DNA from 2 places in the Mesorhizobium sp. M1312 genome. Region 1 is predicted to be linked to the other one. Evidence: predicted binding sites of a transcription regulator. Region 1 holds the regulator's gene; the other holds the start of a gene.
The links. Region 1 encodes PhoB, which activates phosphate uptake and scavenging genes when phosphate is short. Its sites were predicted from a motif close to TGTCATNNANCTGTCAT; they were not measured.
Positions count from the first base shown of each region.

Region 1 (10,393 bases):
AGCGCGTTGTGCCTGCGTCGTTGAACGGTAAGGCGACACTTGAAATCACCGGGGACCGCCTCGAATATCGTCTTGTCGTTCCTCGCGGCAATTTCGAGACGGATTGACCGGACAACAGCCGAGACCAAGAGGGCTGGGGCCAAGAGGGTTGGGATTGACACCGGCCGCGCCGGCTTTAACCATCTGTTCACCATAAAGTCCGATGCTGTTTTTTCCAGACACAGCATGACGTTTTCGATCGCAGTCTGCTGCTCAGTACGGGAGGAATGGCTTTGACGGTTGCCGACATCAACAGGCTGGAACAGGCCGCACGCGTTTCGATGGGCGGGTTTCAGGATCTCGAAACATCCGTGATGCCGTCGCCCCGTGCTTCCCTCCCGCCCCCCGGCCTCGCCGCGATCGGGCTAGCTGCAGTGGTCGTCCTGGCCGCCGCGTTCCAGTTGATCTAGAGCGTCGGACCCAAAGTAGCCGGCTGCTTGTGCTCGCCTCATGTCGACCTGTCTCCGCGCCAGCCTGCATCGCAGGAACTTTGACGAATGTGGCCCGTTCTTATGGCGAGAGGACCGTTGCCATGGAACACATCGCTGCCGTGTTGCTGGTTATTGGCTGTTCGAACGCGATGACCGAGTGTCGCGAACTGCCCGTACCGGTGAGCGTTTTCGAAACCGCTCAGGAATGTACCGCCGCGCGTCCGTTTGCCTTGAGCGACGTGCAGGGTCAGGCTCCGCGCATAATTGCCAAATGCCTTTCCGTCGATCCGGCACTTGAGGATGATTACGACCAGATCGTTTGGGATGTGCGTCCGGACGGCACGCTCGACGCTTCCGTGGAGATTTCCAACCTTGAGGTTGCCTCGACCGGCGCGCGCCCCGAAAAAGATTCTCTTAGCCAACAATGAAATCGAGCAAGCAAAACCCTTTTTCGCGTGATAAATGACGGGCGGAGCTACAAGTGGGACAAAGCGAGGAGTGCCCTATGCGGAAGATGATTATTGCCATGGTTGCCGTGGTCGCGGTCAGCGGTTGCAGCACCACTGAGCAGGATGTCGGCGTCGGTGCCGGTGTCGGCGCTCTGGCCGGCGGCCTGATTGGCGGCGGCAGGGGTGCGCTCGTCGGCGCAGCCGTCGGTGCCGGTTCCGGCCTGCTGGTGCGCAACCTTCGCAATGGCTATTGCCAGTACCGCGACAACCGTGGCCGTCTCTTTACGGCTCGTTGCTGATCCTTTCAAACCGCATGAGGCAACAGAAGTGGAGACCGGCTCGTCCGGTCTCTGTTTACCTGTGTCTTCGAATTACTTGCGCCTTCGAAAACGGTCGGTTTGCGGCAGCGTTTCAGTCCGACAGTGGAACCCTGATTTCCACGCGCAATCCGTCATCATGAAAATCGCGATTGATCGTACCGCGCAATTCGCGCGTGACGTTCAGATCGATCAGCTTGGTGCCAAAACCGATTTTGACAGGTGGTTCGAGTTTCTTCTGGCCGACTTCGCGCCAGTTGAGAACCAGCGTCCGGTCGCGCCCGCGGCCTTCGACCGACCAGTCGACCTTGAGCGACCAGTCGCCCCTTCGAGTATTGGCCGAATTGCCGGCTTCGCCATATTTCAGCGCGTTCGTCGCCAGTTCGTGAAAGGTCAGGCCGAGCGCTTGCGTCGTCGTCTCGTCGAGCAGCACCTCTGGCCCCGACAATATCCCCTCGGGAAGCTCCTTGCCGAACACCTGGCCAAGCTCGATGCGCAAGAGATCGCCGAGATCGGCCTTCTGCCAGCGCGAGCGCGTCAGCATGTCCTGGGAAGCCGCCATCGCTTGCAACCGGGCCGAAAAAGAGGACGAGAACTCGTGGACGTCGGTGGCGTGCGATGCCGTCTGGCGCGCGATCGCCAGCACCCGCGTGATCGAGTTCTTGATGCGGTGCTTCATCTCCTGCAGCATCAGGTCTTTTTCGAGCAGGCTCTTTTCCGTCGTTTCATGAAGCAGCGAGACCGCGTCATAGGCCCGCTCCTGATAGCGTGCCACCAGCGCGATGGTTCCCGCGAGCAGCAGTCCGAACAGGCCGAGCATCACCGGAATGGCGCGCGAGGAGGGTTGCGAGAAGGCGCTTGTCGGCCTGAACAGGACGGTCCATGGGCGTCCGGCGATGGTGATCTCACGAGAGACCAGCAGCCTGTCGCCGAAGCTCGACGCCGGCGGCGTTTCCGACTGGAACAGAAGATGGTCGGCATCCACCTTGCCGTCATAGATTTCGATGTTGACCGGCAGCAGCGGCGTCCGGCTGAGCGCGGTCTGGAACAGATCGCGGGCGCGGAAGGCCGCATAAAGAAAACCTGTTGTCGAGGATCTTGACGCATCGATGCCGGCCTGGGCGGTTTCGACGTTGAGCCGCACGAAGACCAGGAATCCGGTGAAGGTCTGCGCAGCACCTGTTCCCTGGCCTAGCTGCACGCGCCCGCTCGCGTGCTGCTGGTTGTCGGCCATCGCCCTTTCGATCGCCTCGCGCCGCACCGGTTCGGTGAACATGTCGTAGCCGATGCTGGATTGATTGGAAGGATCCAGCGGCTCGAACAGCATAATGGGCGTACGCCATGGCAGCGTTGTTGTAGCCGGATAGATCGCATGGCTGGCGCCATAGTCGTGCAGGATGGCACGCTCGACGGCTGCCTCGTCACCGGCTCTCACCAGCCGGAGAAAGCCGATACCGCGCAGGCCGGTAAAATTGTCGTTGATACCAAGCGCTTCGAAGAACGCCTTGAATTCACCCCGCGAAATGCCACCATTGCGCGCCTCGAACAGTGCATGGGTCGATCGCAGCAGCGACAGATGCAGGTCGATGCGGCTATCGATCCGGTTGAGCGCATCGTCCGCCGTCGCCTCGAACTTGATGCGCGCCGCTTCCTGCGTGGCGAAATAGGCGAATCCCGCCATCGTCAGACTGATCAGCGCGACGGCGATGAAAGCGACGATCGGAAAGAACTTCTTCAAATTGCTGCTGCGGCCCATGGTTCCCCATCTTATGGGCAAGTCCCCGCATCAACACAATGGCGCGGCCAAACCATCATGACCGCTGGCACATCGCATGACAGGTACTTAGCCAGCTTATTGAAGCCTCAGGCGGCGATCTTCAGCGCACCTGGCCCCGGAATGGCACCGGGCGGGCACTTGCCCAGGATGATCATGCCGAGCACCTCGTCCTGGGTCACGTCGCTGGTGCGCGCCGTGCCGACGACCCGACCATTCTTCATCACGCAGACGCGGTCGGCAAGCTCGAACACATCGTGGATATCGTGGCTGATCAGGAAGATGCCGATGCCGTCGCCCTTGAGTTGCATGACCAATTCGCCGACCTGCGCCGTTTCCTGCGGGCCCAGCGCCGCCGTCGGCTCATCCATGATCAGGATTCGGGCGTTGAACAGGATGGCGCGCGCGATTGCCACCGACTGCCGCTGGCCACCCGAAAGCTTGACCACCGGCTCCTTGAAGCGCTGGAAACGAGGAGTGAGCCTGCCCATCACCTTGCGCGCCTCGGCCTCCATGGCGCCATCGTCGAGCGTGCCCCAGCCGGTCATCAGCTCGCGGCCGAGGAAGAGGTTGGCGGCGGCGTCGACATTGTCGGCGAGCGCCAGCGTCTGGTAGATCGTCTCGATGCCGTATTTCTTGGCGTCGCGCGGATTGGAGATCGAAGCCTCCTCGCCATTGACGAAGATCTGGCCCGAATCGCGTTTGTAGGCGCCGGACAGTATCTTGATCAGCGTCGACTTGCCGGCGCCGTTGTGGCCAAGCAGCGCCACGACCTCGCCCGGGAAAAGGTCGATCGACGCATCGTCGACGGCGCGAATGCCGCCAAAGGCAATCGAAATATTGCGCATATCGATCAGTGGCGTGGGAGCAGTTGTGTCAGCCATGATCGTTCCTCCCTATGGTTTTTGCTTGAGCATGATGTTGACCGAAAACCCGGTATCCACTTTTCACCTGACGCGGCCCTTCGGCTCTGGATCATGCTCAGACCCGCTTGCGATAGACGGTGTCGAGCCAGACGGCGATCACCAAGACGGCGCCGACGACGACGCTCTGAAGCGGTGAATCGATGCCCAGCAACACCATGCCGGACTGCAGGGACTGCATCAGAAGTGCGCCCAGCATAGCACCAAGCACGGTGCCGGAGCCGCCGGCCAACGACGTGCCTCCAATGACCGCAGCTGCGATGACCAAGAGCTCGTCCAGCGTACCCAGCGCATTGGTCGACGCATTGAGACGGGCCGACGCAATCGCCGCGCTGATCGCGGCCAGAACGCCCATGATCATGAACACCTTCATGGTCACCCAGCGCGTGTTGATGCCGGCGAGTTCCGCCGCTTCCGGATTGCCGCCGATGGCAAAGACATAGCGGCCGAAACGGGTGCGCCTGGAGATGAAGGTCATGACGATGCCGACAGTGACCGCGATCAGCACCGGTATGGCGATGCCATGGGCGATGAACAGCCCGCCTTCCGGGACGGTGATGCCGGTCCGCTGGGCGTACTGGCGAACGATGCCGATCGGCCAGGGATAGGAATTGGCGATCCAAACGGCGCAAAGGATGGCCGCGCAGGCGACAGCACCGAGCAGGGTCTCCGCCCAGACGGGGCGCAGCGGATATTTGAACCGCTTGCGCTGCGACCGGCCGTTGAGCAGCATGAAGGCGACGGCAACACAGGCGAGAATGCCGACGATCCAGCTTGCGGTTGCCCCGATCGAGCCACGCGGCCCGCCACCCATGAGCTGGAAGGTGGCGTCGAGCGGCGCGACGGTGCGCCCGCTCGTCATCAGCCACGCCATGCCGCGCCAGATCAGCAGGCCGCCCAGCGTCACGATGAAGGCCGGAACCTCGAGATAGGCGATGATGAAGCCCTGGAGCGCGCCGATCATCAGGCCGAGGACCACGCCGGCAGCCAGTGCGATGATCCATATCCAGGGATTTCCAAGCTGGAACCCCATGACCCGGATCAGGAATTCGGCCTGCGCGACGCCCATCACCATGCCGATCACGCCTTCGACGGAGCCGACCGAAAGATCGATGTTGCGCATCACGATGACCAGCACCATGCCGGTCGCCATGATCGCTACCGAGGAGGTCTGCACCGACAGGTTCCAGAGATTGCGCGGCGTGAGGAAAAGCCCGCCCGACAGGATGTGAATTCCAACCCAGATGACCAGCAGCGCGCCGACCATGCCGAGCATGCGTATGTCGAGCTCGGTTGCCTTGAGGAAGCGGCCGACGGGGCTGAGCTCGGATTCGCGCGCCCGATCGGCAGCTGTATCGGCGGCCGGCGTGTTGGAAGTCGTGTCGGTCATGATGTCCTCCCACCGGGTTGCCGTCTGCCGCGGGATGCCGGAAGCAGCTTAGAAGTTAGCCGCGAGAAGCGGAAAAACAATTCTTTTTGAAAAAACGCCGCGGCGTGAAGCCGCGGCGTTTCAGGCTTCTTGCGAAGGCCGGATCAGTTGCAGACCGGGACAGTGCCCGCCGCCACGCCGACGCAGACCTCTTCCTTCTTGATCCAGCCCGCGTCGATGACGACGTTGAGATTGTCCTTGGTGATGCCAATCGGCGTCAGGAACAGCGACTTAACGACATTGCCGCCCGGCGTGGTGAAGTCCTTGACGCCCGCAATGTCTGTCATCTGCTTGCCGTCGGCCAGCTGCGAGGCGATCTCGGCAGCGTTCTTGCCGAGTTCGCGCGCGTCTTTCCACACCGATACGGTCTGCGTGCCGAGCGCGATGCGGTTCAGCGCGGCATGGTCGCCGTCCTGGCCCGACACCGGGACGGATCCGGCCAAGCCTTGCGCCGTCAGCGCCGCGACGACGCCACCAGCGGTGCCGTCATTGGCGGCAACCACCGCATCGACCTTGTTGTCGTTGGCGGTCAGGAACTGTTCCATATTCTTCTGGGCGTTGGCGGGAAGCCAGCCGTCTGTATAGGCCTCGCCGACATTCTTGATCTTGCCGCTGTCGATGGCATCCTTGAGCACTTCCATAGAGCCGGCGAACAGAAAATCGGCATTCGGGTCGGCGCCCGAGCCCTTGATGAAGACGTAATTGCCTTCCGGCGCCACCTTGAACACTTCGCGGGCCTGCATGCGGCCGACTTCCTGGTTGTCGAAGGTCAGATAGAAGACGTCCTTGTTCTCGATCAGCCGGTCATAGCCGACGACCGGAATGCCTTCGTCCAGCGCCTTCTGCACCGCCGGCCCGATGGCCGAGGCATCCTGCGCAAGGATGATCAGCGCGTTGGCGCCCTGCGAGATCAGGCTCTCGACGTCAGTCAGCTGCTTGCCGGGATTGGACTGTGCATCGACGGAAATATACTTGTCGCCGGCTGCCTCGATCGCCGTCTTCATGGCGGCTTCGTCGGTCTTCCAGCGCTCTTCCTGGAAGTTCGACCACGAAACGCCAATGACCTTGTCCTTCGCCTGTGCGACCGACGCGAGCGTCAGCGACATCGCGACCCCCACCAGAATGGCGGCTGTGAATCTCTTCATGATATTCCTCCCTGCGCCGCGTACGGCACGACCAGACTGGCCCGAAGGCCGGCACAAAGGCTCTATTTTTTCGAGCCTCGAAAAAATACTGGTCCAACGCCGAAGCGCTGTCAACATCAAACCTGATGGATCTTGATGTCCCTGCCGACTTATTTCGAGTCTCGGAATAAACAATGACAGGGCCCGCTGCTTCTGCGAATATTTATCGGACATTACCGACGGCTTCCGATCCATGAGCGGCCGCGGCAATAGGGAGGAAGCAAAAGAATGTCGGTTGGAATCCGTCATGACGATTTGCGCCGGCGCAACCGGGCCATGGTGATTTCGGCCGTACGCCGGGCCGGCCAGCCGTCGCGAACCGAGATCGCCGCAACCACTGGCCTCAGCCATTCGACCATATCGGCGATCTCTTCCGACCTGATCCAGGAAGGCATCCTGACCGAGATCAAGGCGAGCGAGACCGTTTCGATGAAACGCGGCCGACCGCAGGTCGGCCTCAGCCTCAATCCGGAAGCCGCTGCGGTATTGGCGGTCGTGTTGTCGCTGAATTTCCTGTCGGTCGCCGTCATCGATTATGCCGGACAGGTGGTCGCAGAGGAACAGCGCCGGCTGGACACGCTGACCATGTCGCGCGACGAGCTGATCGGCGAATGTGTCGCCATCGTCCGGCGCCGGGTCGAAGACCCCGACCTCGATGTCCAAAGCGTCGCCCGCATCGCGCTGGCGATCCAGGGCATCACCGATTCCCATGCGCGCGCCATGTTGTGGTCGCCGATCACGCCGCAGACGAATATCGCCTTCGCCGACATTCTGGAACGCGAGTTCGGCATCCCGGCCATCATGGAGAACGACTGCAACATGATGGCCGTGGCGCTGCGCTGGCGCGACCCGAATCGCTACCGCGACGATTTCATCGCCGTCCTGCTCTCGCACGGCATCGGTATGGGGCTGGTGCTGAAGGGAGAACTGTTCACCGGCACCCATTCCTCAGGCGGTGAATTCGGCCACATGATCCACCGGCCGGGCGGCGCGCTTTGCCGTTGCGGGCGGCGCGGCTGCGTCGAGGCCTACGCCGGCAACTACGCTATCTGGCGCAACGCAAGGCAATTGAGCGAGAACGCCGAGCCGGTCGCCGATGTCAGCGACGCCGAGATGCGGGCACTGGCGGCCCGGGCGCGCCAGACGGACGGACCGGAGCGCGAAGCCTACCGCAAGGCCGGCGAAGCACTCGGCTTCGGGCTCGGCAGCCTGTTCGCGCTGATCGATCCGGCGCCGGTCGCCATGGTCGGCGCTAGCGCTGCCGCCTTCGACCTGATTGAGCCGGCCCTGCGCGAGGCCATCGCCCAGACCGCCGGCGGCCAGCATTCGGGTTCGATTTCCTTCGACACCGAGCCGAACGAACTGCCGCTGATCCGCGAAGGCTGTGCCATGCGGGCGCTGAGCTTCGTCGACCAGGAGATTTTCGCGCCGGGCATTCAGGCGCGAGCCGGCTCGGTCGGAAGGAACGTGGCTTGAATTCGAAGGCAGGGATCGCCGGATCGCGACTTGGGGTGCGTTGATTCAGGTCAGGCCGAGTCGAGAATGGTGGGTTCCGAGAACCGGAGCGGAGCGTACTTTTGGGTACGTGAGGAGCGGAAGCGCAGGAGGCCGCCGGTCGCAGGCCGGCATCACCCTGAATATCAGCTAGTCTTCCCTGATCGCATAGCCCGCGCCGCGGATGGTGCGGATGACATCAGGCATGCGACCATTGTTGACCGCCTTGCGCAACCGTCCGACATGGACGTCCACCGTGCGCTCGTCGATGTAGATCGTCTCGCCCCAGACATTGTCGAGCAACTGGCTGCGCGAGAAGACTCGACCCGGGTGCCGCATCATGAATTCGAGCAGCCGGAACTCGGTTGGCCCGAGCCGGATCTCGCTCCTCTTGCGATAGACCCTGTGCGATTCGCGATCGAGCACGATGTCGCCGACCTTAAGCACGCTGGACAGCACTTCCGGCTTGGCGCGGCGCAGCAGCGCCTTGACCCTGGCCATGAATTCCGGCGTCGAGAACGGCTTGACCAGATAGTCGTCGGCTCCGGTGGAAAGGCCGCGCACCCGATCGCTCTCCTCGCCGCGCGCGGTCAGCATGATGATCGGCAGCCGCTCGGTTTCGGGACGCACCCGAAGGCGCCGGCAAAGCTCGATGCCGGAAACCGCCGGCACCATCCAGTCGAGCACCAGAAGATCGGGCACGTTTTCCTGCAGCCGAATTTCGGCCTCGTCGCCGCGCGTCACCACCTCGACCTGATAACCCTCGGATTCCAGATTGTAACGAAGAAGGACGCCCAGCGGCTCTTCATCCTCCACCACCATGATGCGCGGCGCGATCATCGGCCGGTCACTCCTGTCATGTCGCTGGCGCCGAGATCATCGTTTCGTCTAGCTTCGGCCGATCCGCCGGCAGTTGCTGCCCGGTCACGACAAAGTAGGCGTTTTCGGCGATGTTGGTGACATGATCGCCAATACGCTCGAGATTCTTGGCGCAGAACAGAAGATGCGTGCAGGCGGTGATGTTGCGCGGATCCTCCATCATATAGGTCAGGAGTTCGCGGAAAACCGCCGTGTATTTCACATCGATCTTCTGGTCGTCGGCGCGCAGTTCTTTCAACGCGCCGGCATTGCGCGACACATAGTGCTCAACCACCCCGCGGAGCTGCACAAGAACGAGATCCGCCATCGCGTCGATCCCGTGCGATAGATTACGCGGCGTGGCGCTCTGCCCGACTGCGCTGACCCGCTTGGCTATGTTCTTGGCCAAATCGCCGATGCGCTCGAGATCACCGGCCATGCGGATTGCGCCAACCACGGCGCGCAGATCTTGCGCCATCGGCTGCCGCTTGGCGATCAGCGTGATCGCGCTATCGTCGAGTTCGCGCTGCCGCGCATCCATGATGGCGTCGTCCGAGACGACGCGCTGAGCCATCGCATTGTCTGACGCAAGCAACGCGCGAATCGAGGCTGCGACCATCGCCGCGGCGAGCTCGTCCATGTCGCGGATCAGCCTGTCGATGTGCTCCAGTTCCTCGTCGAAAGATGCGACGGTGTGTTCACCCATGATACTGTCCTCGTTTTCGAAATTCGCCGCCGGACCGCTCAGCCGAACCGGCCGGTGATGTAGTCCTGGGTGCGCTTGTCGTCGGGATTGGTGAACATCTTGTCGGTCGCGCCCTCCTCGACCAGATAGCCGAGATGGAACATCGCCGTGCGTTGCGACACGCGCGCTGCCTGCTGCATCGAATGGGTGACGATGACGATCGTGTAGTTCTGGCGCAGTTCGTCAATCAGTTCCTCGACGCGGGCGGTGGCGATCGGATCGAGCGCCGAACAGGGCTCGTCCATCAGGATAACTTCCGGCGACACGGCGATGGCGCGCGCGATGCACAGGCGCTGCTGCTGTCCGCCGGAGAGACCGGTGCCCGACTCGAGCAGGCGATCCTTGACCTCGTTGAACAGGCCGGCCTTCTTCAGGCTCGATTCAACGATGCCGTCCAGCTCGGCCTTGCTCCTGGCCAGGCCATGAATGCGCGGACCGTAGGCGACGTTTTCATAGATCGACTTCGGAAACGGGTTCGGCTTCTGGAATACCATGCCGACGCGAGCTCGCAGCTCGACGACATCGATTTTCGGGTCGTAGACATCCTCGCCGTCGAGCGTGATCTTGCCGCTCACCCGCGCGATATCGATCGTGTCGTTCATTCGGTTCAGGCAACGCAGGAAGGTCGACTTGCCACAGCCCGATGGGCCGATCAACGCCGTCACCTGGTTCTCGCGGATATCGAGATCCACGTCGAACAGAGCTCGCTTCTCGCCGTAATGAACGGAGACCTTTTCGCCCTTCATCTTG
Region 1 covers NZ_JAMYLQ010000011.1:10,392-20,784, forward strand. Annotated here, with positions in the region: gene NKH36_RS14810 (sensor histidine kinase) at 1-107, shown strand, start outside; gene NKH36_RS14815 (hypothetical protein) at 267-449, shown strand; gene NKH36_RS14820 (hypothetical protein) at 572-898, shown strand; gene NKH36_RS14825 (YMGG-like glycine zipper-containing protein) at 976-1,218, shown strand; gene NKH36_RS14830 (CHASE domain-containing protein) at 1,331-2,974, opposite strand; gene NKH36_RS14835 (ATP-binding cassette domain-containing protein) at 3,100-3,894, opposite strand; gene NKH36_RS14840 (sugar ABC transporter permease) at 3,992-5,323, opposite strand; gene xylF (D-xylose ABC transporter substrate-binding protein) at 5,467-6,507, opposite strand; gene NKH36_RS14850 (ROK family protein) at 6,775-8,022, shown strand; gene phoB (phosphate regulon transcriptional regulator PhoB) at 8,191-8,880, opposite strand; gene phoU (phosphate signaling complex protein PhoU) at 8,897-9,604, opposite strand; gene pstB (phosphate ABC transporter ATP-binding protein PstB) at 9,643-10,393, opposite strand, start outside.

Region 2 (10,393 bases), on a different contig from region 1:
TTTCCGCGCCCTTTTTCGTTGTCGATCTATCAGACTTTCGATTCGCCGGGCTGAGTGGCCTGGCTCGAATTTCTGCTAAGATCGAAGCGTCGGGGTGAAGCCAACCGGCTGGCCGACATCGGAGGTGACCAATGCCCCGCGATGCGCTGCTGCTGCTTTCCCGGCTGTTGCTCGCCGCTCTATTCGTTCCGTCTGGCTTCCACGTCCTTACCGACATTGCCGGCACATCCGGTTATTTTGCCGGCGTCGGCCTGCCGCTGCCGACACTCGCAGCCTGGGCGACCGGCCTGTTCGAGCTGATTGCCGGACTGCTCATCCTCGTCGGCCTCAAGACGCCGATCGTGGCGCTCCTGCTTGCCGCCTTCTGCATCGCGGCAGGCTTCATCGGCCACTATGGCCAGGGCGGCGACGATCCTACGCTGACCTTTATGCATTCACAGATGCTGATGAAGGACATCGCCCTATCAGGCGGGTTTCTGGCATTGGCGATGGTTGGCGCCGGCGCCTATTCGTTCGATGGGCGCGTGCCCAGGGCGATCGCTTCAGGCAAAAGCTAGCGCTCGACCGTCCAATTGTCGAAGTCGGCGCCGCCCCTCATCCGCCTGCCGGCACCTTCTCCCCGTAGTGACAGGGAGAAGGGGCTGGCCGCACCCTCGGCATCCCTTTTTTGCAACGCTGGAGATCGGCGAAACCCTTTGCGAAGGCGTCCTTCTCCCCGTCCCTATACGGGGAGAAGTGCCCGGCAGGGCGATGAGGGGCAGCGCAAACCTGAAGCGGTTGCCCTGGGATGGCTCCGAGGTTACTTGGCTGAGACAGACTATTTGACCGACTGACTAGACCCGCCCTCGACCGCCAGCACCAGCCGGCGGTTGGTGACCCTTGCCAGCTGTGCCAGCCGGCCAGCCGGCCGCTCGCCGTAAAGATCGGCCAGCGACGCCGGCAGCACCAGCGCAAGCACGCCATTGCCGCGGCTCTCCCATTTCAGCCGCGGCATGACGCCCGGCATCGCCGCCGTCAGCAGGTAGACGACGCGCATCACGGCGGCCAGGACGCGGGCGCGCTCGATATAGCGCGGTGTCGCCAGTGCCTTGATTTCCGGCGCGATCGATTCGTTGAAGATGCCCTCATGACGGTAGGCGTTGACCAGCGCCAGGAAGGCGCGGCCGGGATGGTCGACGCCGATGAAGGAGGCGTGGGCAATGATGTTGAGCGACTGCTTGCCGCGATATTCGGGATGCGCGCGCCAGCCGATGTCGGCAAGCAGACAGGCGGCCTGGCGGTAACGCGCCTCGTCCACGGTCTCCTCGATGCCGAAGGCGGCGAAGGTCTTGCCCGTCCACTCGACAAGCTCATGCGCGTGGGTGACCGAGCGCGAACGCAGCCGGGCGAGTTCCTCCGAGGCCGAGATCAGCGGATCTGCCTTCTGCTCGGCTTTGTCGAGCAGCGAATAGAGAAAGCCCTCGCGCACGCCCAGCGCCGAGACGATGATCTTGGACGGCTGCATCGCCGCCATGATCTCCTGCAGCACGATGGCGCCATAAGGCAGCAGCGAGCGGCGATTCTTTGAGACGCCTTCGATGCCCCTTACCTTCTCGATCTCGCCCTTGGCGACCTGCTTGAGGAAGTTCGCAGCGCTGTCGATGCCGATCTCGTAATGGTGCATGACGCTCAGCGGATAGCTGGTCATTTCCATGTACAGCCGGGCTAGGTTTCGCCAGGTGCCGCCGACCGCATAGAACGGCCTGCCCTGCCCGCCTTTCAGGAGCTTTGCCTTCGCGAGCTCGTCGCGCGCGATCTTTCCCGCCTGGGCCAGTGAGTTCTTGGCCATGTCCTGCAGGCGCAGGCCGCCCAGCGGCAGGGTGATGCCGTCGCCGATTGCCTCACCATCGACGTCGACCAGTTCGAGGCTGCCGCCGCCGAGGTCGCCGGCGATGCCGTTGGCCGGGTGGAAGCCGGAAATGACGCCGAGCGCGGAATAATGCGCTTCCTGGCGCCCGCTCAGCACCTGGACCTCGGTCTTGAGCACATCTTCGGCGCGGTGGATGAAATCGGGGCCGTTGACCGCCTCGCGGGCGGCAGCGGTCGCCAGCACGTACATATGCTCGGCGCCGGCCTGCTCGGACAGCGCGCGGAAACGCCGAAACTCCTCCATCGAGCGGGTCACCGCCTCGGGGTCGAGCTTTCCGGTCGAGACGATGCCGCGGCCGAGGCCGGCCAGCATCTTTTCGTTGAACAGCGTGGTCGGCGAGCGCGCCAGCCCCTCATAGACGACAAGACGGATCGAGTTCGACCCGATGTCGATGATGGACAGCGGTCGGCGGTCCTGAAGCCGGCCCTGGGACGTTGAAATCATCAGCCGGTCGCTGCGGCGTTTTTCTTGCGGCGCTTGAACTGCGCGATGCGCTTGGGCGCATGCGATTTCAGCGCATCGCCCCGTCCGGAAAGGCTCGGATTGGTCATGAAATATTCCTGCGCGTTGAACGGTTCCTCGCCCTCCTCGAGCGTGGCGCGCCGGGAGGTTCCGTCAGCCAATACGTCGAAACTTTGCTGGTTGTCCATGATGTTGCCCAGCATGATCTGACCGAGGACTTGTTCATGCACCGTTGGATTGGTGATCGGCACCATGGTTTCGACGCGGCGGTCGAGATTGCGCGGCATCAAATCGGCCGATGAGATGTAGACGACCGCCCCATCCGACGGCAATCCGTGGCCGTTGCCGAAACAATAGATGCGGCTGTGTTCGAGGAAGCGGCCGACGATCGACTTGACCCTTATGTTTTCCGACAGACCCGGCACCTGGGGTCTCAGGCAGCAGATGCCGCGCACGACGAGATCGATCTCGACGCCGGCGCGGCTGGCGTCATAGAGCGCGTCGATGATGATCGGGTCGACCAGCGAATTCATCTTCATCCAGATGCGGGCCGGCCTGCCTTCCAGCGCATGGGCAATCTCGTCCGAAATGTGCTTGAGGATACGTTTGCGCAGCGTGAACGGCGAGATGGCCAGCCGCATCTCATCGGTCGGCTCGGCGTAGCCGGTGATGAAATTGAAAAGCTGGGCGACATCGCGGGCGATCGTCGGAGCGGTGGTGAAGAAGGACAGGTCGGTGTAGATGCGCGCGGTGACCGGGTGATAGTTGCCGGTGCCGAGATGCACGTAATTGCGCAGCTTGCCGTCCTCGCGCCGCACCACCAGCGACATTTTCGCATGGGTCTTCAGTTCGAGGAAGCCGAACACGACCTGAACGCCGGCGCGCTCGAGGTCGCGCGCCCAGCGGATGTTGGCTTCCTCGTCGAAACGCGCCTTGAGTTCGACCAGCGCCGTCACCGACTTGCCGGCCTCCGCCGCGTCGACCAAAGCACGCACGATCGGGCTGTCGTTCGAGGTGCGATAGAGCGTCTGCTTGATCGCCACCACTTCCGGGTCGGCCATCGCCTGGCGCAGGAACTGCACCACCACGTCGAAGGATTCGTAGGGGTGATGAACGACGATGTCCTTCTCGCGGATGGCGGCGAAACAGTCACCGCCGTGCTCGCGGATGCGCTCGGGAAAGCGCGGATTATAGGGCGTGAACTTGAGATCGTCGCGGGCGATGGCGACGATCTCGGAAATCTGGCTGAGCGCCAGCGGACCGGTGAGCACGCTGATGCGGCTCGACGAGACGGCAAGCTCGCCGGCGACGAACTCGCGCAGTTCGGCCGGCATCAGCTTATCGAATTCGATGCGGATGACCGAGCCGCGGCGGCGGCGCTTCAGCGCCGTCTCGAACAGGCGCACGAGATCCTCGGACTCCTCCTCGACCTCGATGTCACTGTCGCGGATGATGCGGAACGTGCCGGAGCCCTTGACTTCGTAGCCGGGGAACAGCTTGCCGATATAGAGACCGACCGCCTCTTCCAGCGGAATGAAGCGGACATGGCGCTTGCGGTCAGGCAAGCGGATGAAGCGCTTCAGCGCCACCGGCAGACGCAGCAGCGCACTCATCTCCTCGCCATTCCTGCGATGGCGCAGTTGCAGGGCCATCGAGAAGCCGAGATTGGGAATGAACGGGAACGGGTGCGCCGGATCGATCGAAAGCGGTGTGAGCACCGGAAACACCTGCTCCTGGAAATGATCCTCGAGCCAGGTCTTCTCGTCCTTGGTCAGCGCATCGCGGCTGATGCTCTCGATGCCTTCCTTGTCGAGCAGCAGCATCAGCGCGGAAAGGCTCTTCTGCTGGTCCTCCTGCAGGCGCTCGACCTCGCGCAGCAATTGTTCCAGCTGTTGTTCGGGGGTGCGGCCGTCCGGGCTCTTCAGCTTGATGCCTTCGCGAACCTGGCCGGCGAGACCGGCGACACGGACCATGAAGAACTCGTCGAGATTGGCGGCCGAAATCGACAGGAAGCGGACCCGCTCGAGCAGCGGATGGTTGGCGTTCTGCGATTCCTCGAGGACGCGGCGGTTGAATTGCAGCCAGGAAAACTCACGGTTGACGAAGCGGTCTGGGTTGCCGCCCTCTGGGCTCGCCACCTCGACAGTGGTGAATTCGCTCTGCACTGGCTTTAGTTCGTTCATGGTTCCTGCTCGTTTCGCACCCGCTGGCCGCGGCGTCGCGCCTTTGCAGACGCGCAAAGGACGCTCTATCACTCTTAAGCTACGCATGATCCCCAGCGAAACCGAATTCGGTTTTCGGACCATGCCTTAACCGGCTTAGCTTATCCTGTGACAGGCTTTTACGACAGTTTGATTTCATCGATCTTGCAAAGAGACAGCTTATGATCCAGATGCAATCCAGGCTACAGCGCGGCCCGCCCTTGGACGCGCAAAGGACGCGGTGGAATTTTGATTTTTGCGCATGGGTTATGCGGCAAATGTAGGAGACGACAATGGCAGGCGGTTCCATTCCCCATTTCCAGAACGATGCGGGCTATGCGGCGATCGACATCGGCGTCAAGGAGTTCATGTGCACCGGCGCCAACCCGCCTTTCGACCATCCGCATGTTTTTCTCGACATGGGCGACGACAATGAAAAGGTCTGCCCCTATTGCTCGACGCTTTATCGCTATTCGTCAAAGCTGAAGGCGACGGAAACGCTGCCTGCGGGATGCCTCTATATCGACCAGGCCGCCTGACGCGCACGCCATTCCCATGGACGACACCCGGTCCCGGCAGGTCGTTATCGCCGGAGCCGGCGTCGCCGGACTGACTGCGGCACTGGCATTTTCCGAGCGCGGGTATCTGGTGCGGCTGTTCGAACAGGCGCCGCGCCTCGAAGCGGCCGGCGCCGGTATCCAGCTCTCACCCAACGCAACGCGCATCCTTCGCCAGCTCGGCGTGCTCGACCGGCTGTTGCCGGCGGCGGTGCGGCCGGAGGCGGTCGTGCTCAAGGACGCTGCCACGCTGCACGAGCTGGCGCGGGTGCCGCTTGGCGAAGCAGCCGAAAGGCGCTGGCAGGCGCCCTATCTCGTCGCTCATCGGGCTGACCTGCAAGACGCGCTGATTTCGCGACTTGCCGAACAGCCGGACATCAGTCTCGTCACCGGCGCGCGCGTCGGCGGCGTCGCCGCAGGACCGCGCCATACCACGGCAACGGTCGAGATTGCCGGCAAGACGGTCGAAGCCGACGGCTTTCTGTTGATCGGTGCCGACGGCGTCTGGTCAACGATCCGCGCTTTTGGCGGGCTTCTGGCCAAAAGCCGGTTTTCAGGCGAGCTTGCCTGGCGCGCTACGATCAGTACAGACAGTGTCGCGGGAGAAGCCCTTGCGGCGGTCGGCGCCGTCAATTGCGTGACCACCTTCCTGCATCCCGGCTTCCACCTCGTCGCCTATCCGGTCAGCAACGGCACGGCGTTCAACCTGGCCGCCTTCACCAGGGGCGAGGTTATCGCCGAAGGCTGGTCGGGCCACGCCGACCCCAACATCCTCGTCGGCGCCATGCATGGCACGGCGGCAGCACTGGCCCGGCTTGCCGAGGATGCCGGCCCCTGGACCGCATGGCCGATCCATACGGTCGACCAGGCACATCCATGGACGACGCCCGCCGGCATCGCGCTGATCGGCGATGCGGCGCATGCGATGACGCCGTTTGCGGCGCAGGGCGCGGCGATCGCGATCGAGGATGCCGCAACCCTTGCCGGCTTTGTCGCCGCCTCGCCTGCCGACCCCTGGAGCGCGCTTGCCGCCTGGGACAAGGTGCGGCGCCCGCGCATCGCCAAGGTCGCCCGCCGCGGTGCCGTCAACCGCTTCGCCTGGCATGCAGCGGGGCCGGTGGCCGTCGCGCGCAACCTGTTCCTGAAGCTGCGCTCGCCGGAAAAGCTCGCGGCCGATCTCGACTGGCTCTATGGCTGGCGGCCGCCGGAAATCGTCGATCGGCGATGAAAACTCGACGGTGGCGGGACAGAGGGGCGCGCGAAGGAATGAGGCAGTCGACTTCTGCCCCACTCGCAAAACCGGCTGATCAAGCCGGAACGACCATCAACTATAAAGCCGCATCGACAGGTCGAGCGAGGCCGGCAGCGGATTCCACCAGCCCGTCCGCAGGCCGGCGATACGCAGAGCCGCCGCCGTCCAGGTGTTGCAGCCGACCAGCGCATTGAAATGACCGTTGGCTTCGTAGAAGCGGTCGAACCTGGAATAGCCGGCATTCTCGATCAGGATCGGACCGCTAGGCCCTTGCTGGAAACTTGCGGCGATGAAGTCGAGCAGTCCACCCATGACCGGCGGCGTGAAGAAGGCATCGAGGCCCTTCTGGCTACGGCGCATCAGACAGGCGCCGACCTCGACAATGACCTGCAGGATCGCCCCGGCGCCGATGGCAAGGGCCAGCGCCGACCCTTGCGGCGCATACGCCAGGCTGCCGAGCCGCATGCCGAGAACCGCGGTCCCGCCGGGGAGCAAGGTCAGGCCGGCGAATGTCCACAGCGGCGGCCGCTCCTTCTTATTTTCTGCGTTGTAGCAAACTGCTCAAGCCGATTGAGGGGATGGTTTTTTGCCTTGAACCGTCGCGCGGTCATCGCCGTGTCGAAGGGTACGGCAGGCACCGGCCTTGCCGTCGGCGGCATTGCGCAGTAATGACGGGAATACAGCGGCGGTGCCGCTTGCACGTAGCAACGAGGTGTTCATGTCAGCGCGCATTTTCAGCCCAGCCAAAACCGCGATGCAGTCCGGCAAGGCCAAGACCGGCCACTGGGTGCTGGAATTCGATCCCGAGATGCGCAAGAAAATCGATCCGCTGATGGGCTACACCACGTCGGGTGACATGCGGAGTCAGATCAGGCTCACCTTCGACACCCGGGAAGAGGCGGTGGCCTATGCCGAGAAAGAGGGCCTGGCCTTCCGTGTCGAGGAGCCGAAGGAATCCAAGCGCCGCCAGATTTCCTATGCGGAGAATTTCCGCTATGACCGCAGGACGCCCTGGACGCATTGACCGGCAAATGCCGGGCGCCCAGCGCATAATTCGGCCGGCCCTTGGCGTCGGCCCAGCGGTCCCGTAGCTCAGCTGGATAGAGCACCGGCCTTCTAAGCCGATGGTCACAGGTTCGAATCCTGTCGGGATCGCCAGCATTTTCAGGGTCCATTCTGGACACATAGGTTACGGTTTATACCGGAGACATGGGTAACACTTTCGGCCTCATTGGGATCGAGGCGCGTTGCGGGAACCCGAGGGGTCGCGGGGGGCTTCGCGCGTGCCTGATCCAGTTGTAGATCAGGCGATTACCGCGGTCCTGACACGGCGTACCACGGACACTGTCTCGATCAGAGCGAACCAAATTCGGCAGGCTGCGCCTAATTTGGCAGCATCCAACGACGAGCGAGCTAGTTATCCTCGCCTTTCTACCAGATATTGGTGGCCCTCTCATTCCTCGAAATCACTTGTTGATCTTTCCCCAAATGTGGCACTCCCGCACACGGACGCGCAATAGCCTTCGACCTCCACGAATAATGCTGTGACACTCTTTGGGAGCTCGAAGTTTCCAGCAACGTTTTGACCTCCTCATGGAACCGTTTAGCCACCAAAGAGTTGCGTCTGAAACTAGGCGGACCATTATGGCAACCCGAGATAGGGACCGTGGCTTTCGAGAGTTGATCGGTTCGGAAGACAATCGCCGGAAGCTACGCAAACGATTAAGTCTGGAAGGGGATCAAACTCTGCCACCGAGGCTTGTCGCATTAGCGATGAAGCTTCAGGAGGAGCTTGAGCGGCGAGAGCAAGTGTTGGCTGGCGACAACCACCGGCTGCCCTAAGTTCCTCCCATAGTGTCTCATTTAAGTGACTGTGATGGCAAAGCGTGACAGGGCTGTGCACAAGTCCCTTGCCGAGGCCGTTCGGGAGTTGATCGTTACCGAAGACAATCGTCGTCACATAAATAAGCTGTTTGGGCTGAACGTCGAAGCAGAACTGCCGCCAACCCTCGTTTCATTGCTTGAGGCGATCGGTAAGGCCAGTCGGGACGAAACCCCATAGCTGCTCTAGTTTCCCCTCACGGCCTTGGTTTCACCCTCCGATCAACATTGAGACCGACCGACCTACCTCGCTCGTTGAGAGTTTTAACCGAGCCGCCGTCGCGACCTGCACCTCGATAACTAGGCGGGGTCGTTCCAACTGCCGGTTGGAGACGCGACGCAGCCGGCAGCCTATCATTTTTCACGATTCGCGAACCGGGCAAATCCCGACCCACCCCGCGCTCGGTAACCGCTTGATCGCCCCGTCGCACTTTAGGTGCGGCGGGCTTTTGTTTCCGTATGGAACACTGGCACGCGCAAGACGTTCGCCTCCTGCAGCAATATTTCGTTGCGCACATAGGAATGCTGCGAGATCGGATTGTCCCTCCGATCAGCCCGCGTCCTTCCCCTCCGTGGGCGCGGGCTTCTTCGGGAACGAAACGATCAAGGCTCGTCGGACGAGCAGCCCTGCGCGTTGGCACCGAGCAAGGCGTGTTCAGCCTCGATGGCGTCGGGCAGCGGCGCTCTGAATTCACGATGATGCAACCACCGCCATGTCTTTGCGTTTAACCGCCTTCAATCCTGCGGAGCGACAAAAATGACGGCGTTCATCCCGATTACAATCTACCTGAATCACAGGCCGATGGTGGTCGCGTCGATAGCGGACGCTGCGAAAGCGCTTGAGCAACCATGGCCATCCATGGACAAGCCGTCCCGACTTGAAGCAATCCGAATGATCGAGGAATGCCTGGCCGGACATTGCAGTCACCAAGCTGCGTTCGCCGCTTTGGAGGCGGCTGCAACTGAACAGGGACTTCTTAAGCAGAAGCCTCCAAGCGAAGGCCTCAAGCAATTCGACGGGGTTGCTGAAGATCTGATGTGAGGTCGTGCTCGCCCGCTCGCAGATCTTCCGCGAGGGCGCATCTCGCGTCTGCGATTCTGCAACGGGGTGCGGTTTTTTGGTGTATAATAATGCTGCACGAACAAAATCTCTGGGCGAAGGGGGTTTGTCATGCCGCTTCGTGGAAGAGCAGAGGATTCGGGTGTTTTCAACCCGTCCGAGCTGGCGCTACTTGGCCGCGTGTTCAATCGTTTGAAGATTGACGGCCAATCGGAACAACAGCGCGAGTCGCTCGCGTCCCGAATTATTGCCAATTACATGGCGGGAGTGGTGGACGAGGAAGAACTTCTGTCGGCTTCGAAACAAGCGCTGGGGCGGTAGGCCGGGTAAAGCAAGCTAACCGAGTTGACCCTTCCAACCGCCGGTTGGTAGACGCGACGCAGCCGGCGCGCGTAGGATTTCCTACGATCCGGGCACACCCACCCCCGCCCACCCTGTGCCTGGTGAACGACTGATTGCCCGCCGTGCCGAAAGGTGCGGCGGGCTTTTTTGCTTTGCGCAAGTTGCGAAGTCGGATTAGCTCCGCAAGTCCATCCGGAGGGTCACATGCCGATTTATCGGAAAGCTAAAGAAGCTGGCGTCTTCAATCCGTCCGATGTCGCCCTGCTTGGCCGCGTGTTCGACCGGCTCAAGATCGAGGGGCAATCCGAACAGCGACGTGAGGCGCTTGCATCCCGAATCCTTGCCAACTACTTGGCTGGTATCACGGATGAGGACGAACTTGTCTCGGTTTCCAAACTGCCGCTGGGGCGGTGAGCTAGTGATGACTGTGCGTCACGCGATCGAGGGAGCGGCGGGCTTCGGCCAAATTCTCGGCCAGAATCTCTAGCAGGGCTTCGCTTTCCGGGAGGATAAGTCCGCACCGGCGCTCATGCTCGACAACTCTGTCTTGAAAGGACAGCGCCTTCTCATAGTGCGTGACGAGGCTGGAATATAGATGTTGCATCGTGCTTCTCCCTCGTTAGGCGAAAGCACGTTGCTCGCTCTCAAGCGCTCAATTGCCGGAAGGTATGGGCGACCGGGAAACCCTACTCTCCTTAGGGGCAAAACGCCACCATAAGCCCACCGTGC
Region 2 covers NZ_JAMYLQ010000009.1:38,472-48,864, forward strand. Annotated here, with positions in the region: gene NKH36_RS12900 (DoxX family protein) at 132-557, shown strand; gene ppx (exopolyphosphatase) at 818-2,353, opposite strand; gene NKH36_RS12910 (RNA degradosome polyphosphate kinase) at 2,353-4,554, opposite strand; gene NKH36_RS12915 (zinc-finger domain-containing protein) at 4,866-5,111, shown strand; gene NKH36_RS12920 (FAD-dependent monooxygenase) at 5,128-6,357, shown strand; partial or broken gene NKH36_RS12925 (DUF2459 domain-containing protein) at 6,454-6,684, opposite strand; gene NKH36_RS12935 (ETC complex I subunit) at 7,100-7,405, shown strand; tRNA gene NKH36_RS12940 (tRNA-Arg) at 7,463-7,539, shown strand; gene NKH36_RS12945 (hypothetical protein) at 8,258-8,443, shown strand; gene NKH36_RS12950 (DUF982 domain-containing protein) at 9,020-9,304, shown strand; gene NKH36_RS12955 (hypothetical protein) at 9,434-9,643, shown strand; gene NKH36_RS12960 (hypothetical protein) at 9,869-10,078, shown strand; gene NKH36_RS12965 (hypothetical protein) at 10,080-10,268, opposite strand.
Region 2: the regulator PhoB is predicted to act here: its motif matches at 4,715-4,731, upstream of NKH36_RS12910 (RNA degradosome polyphosphate kinase).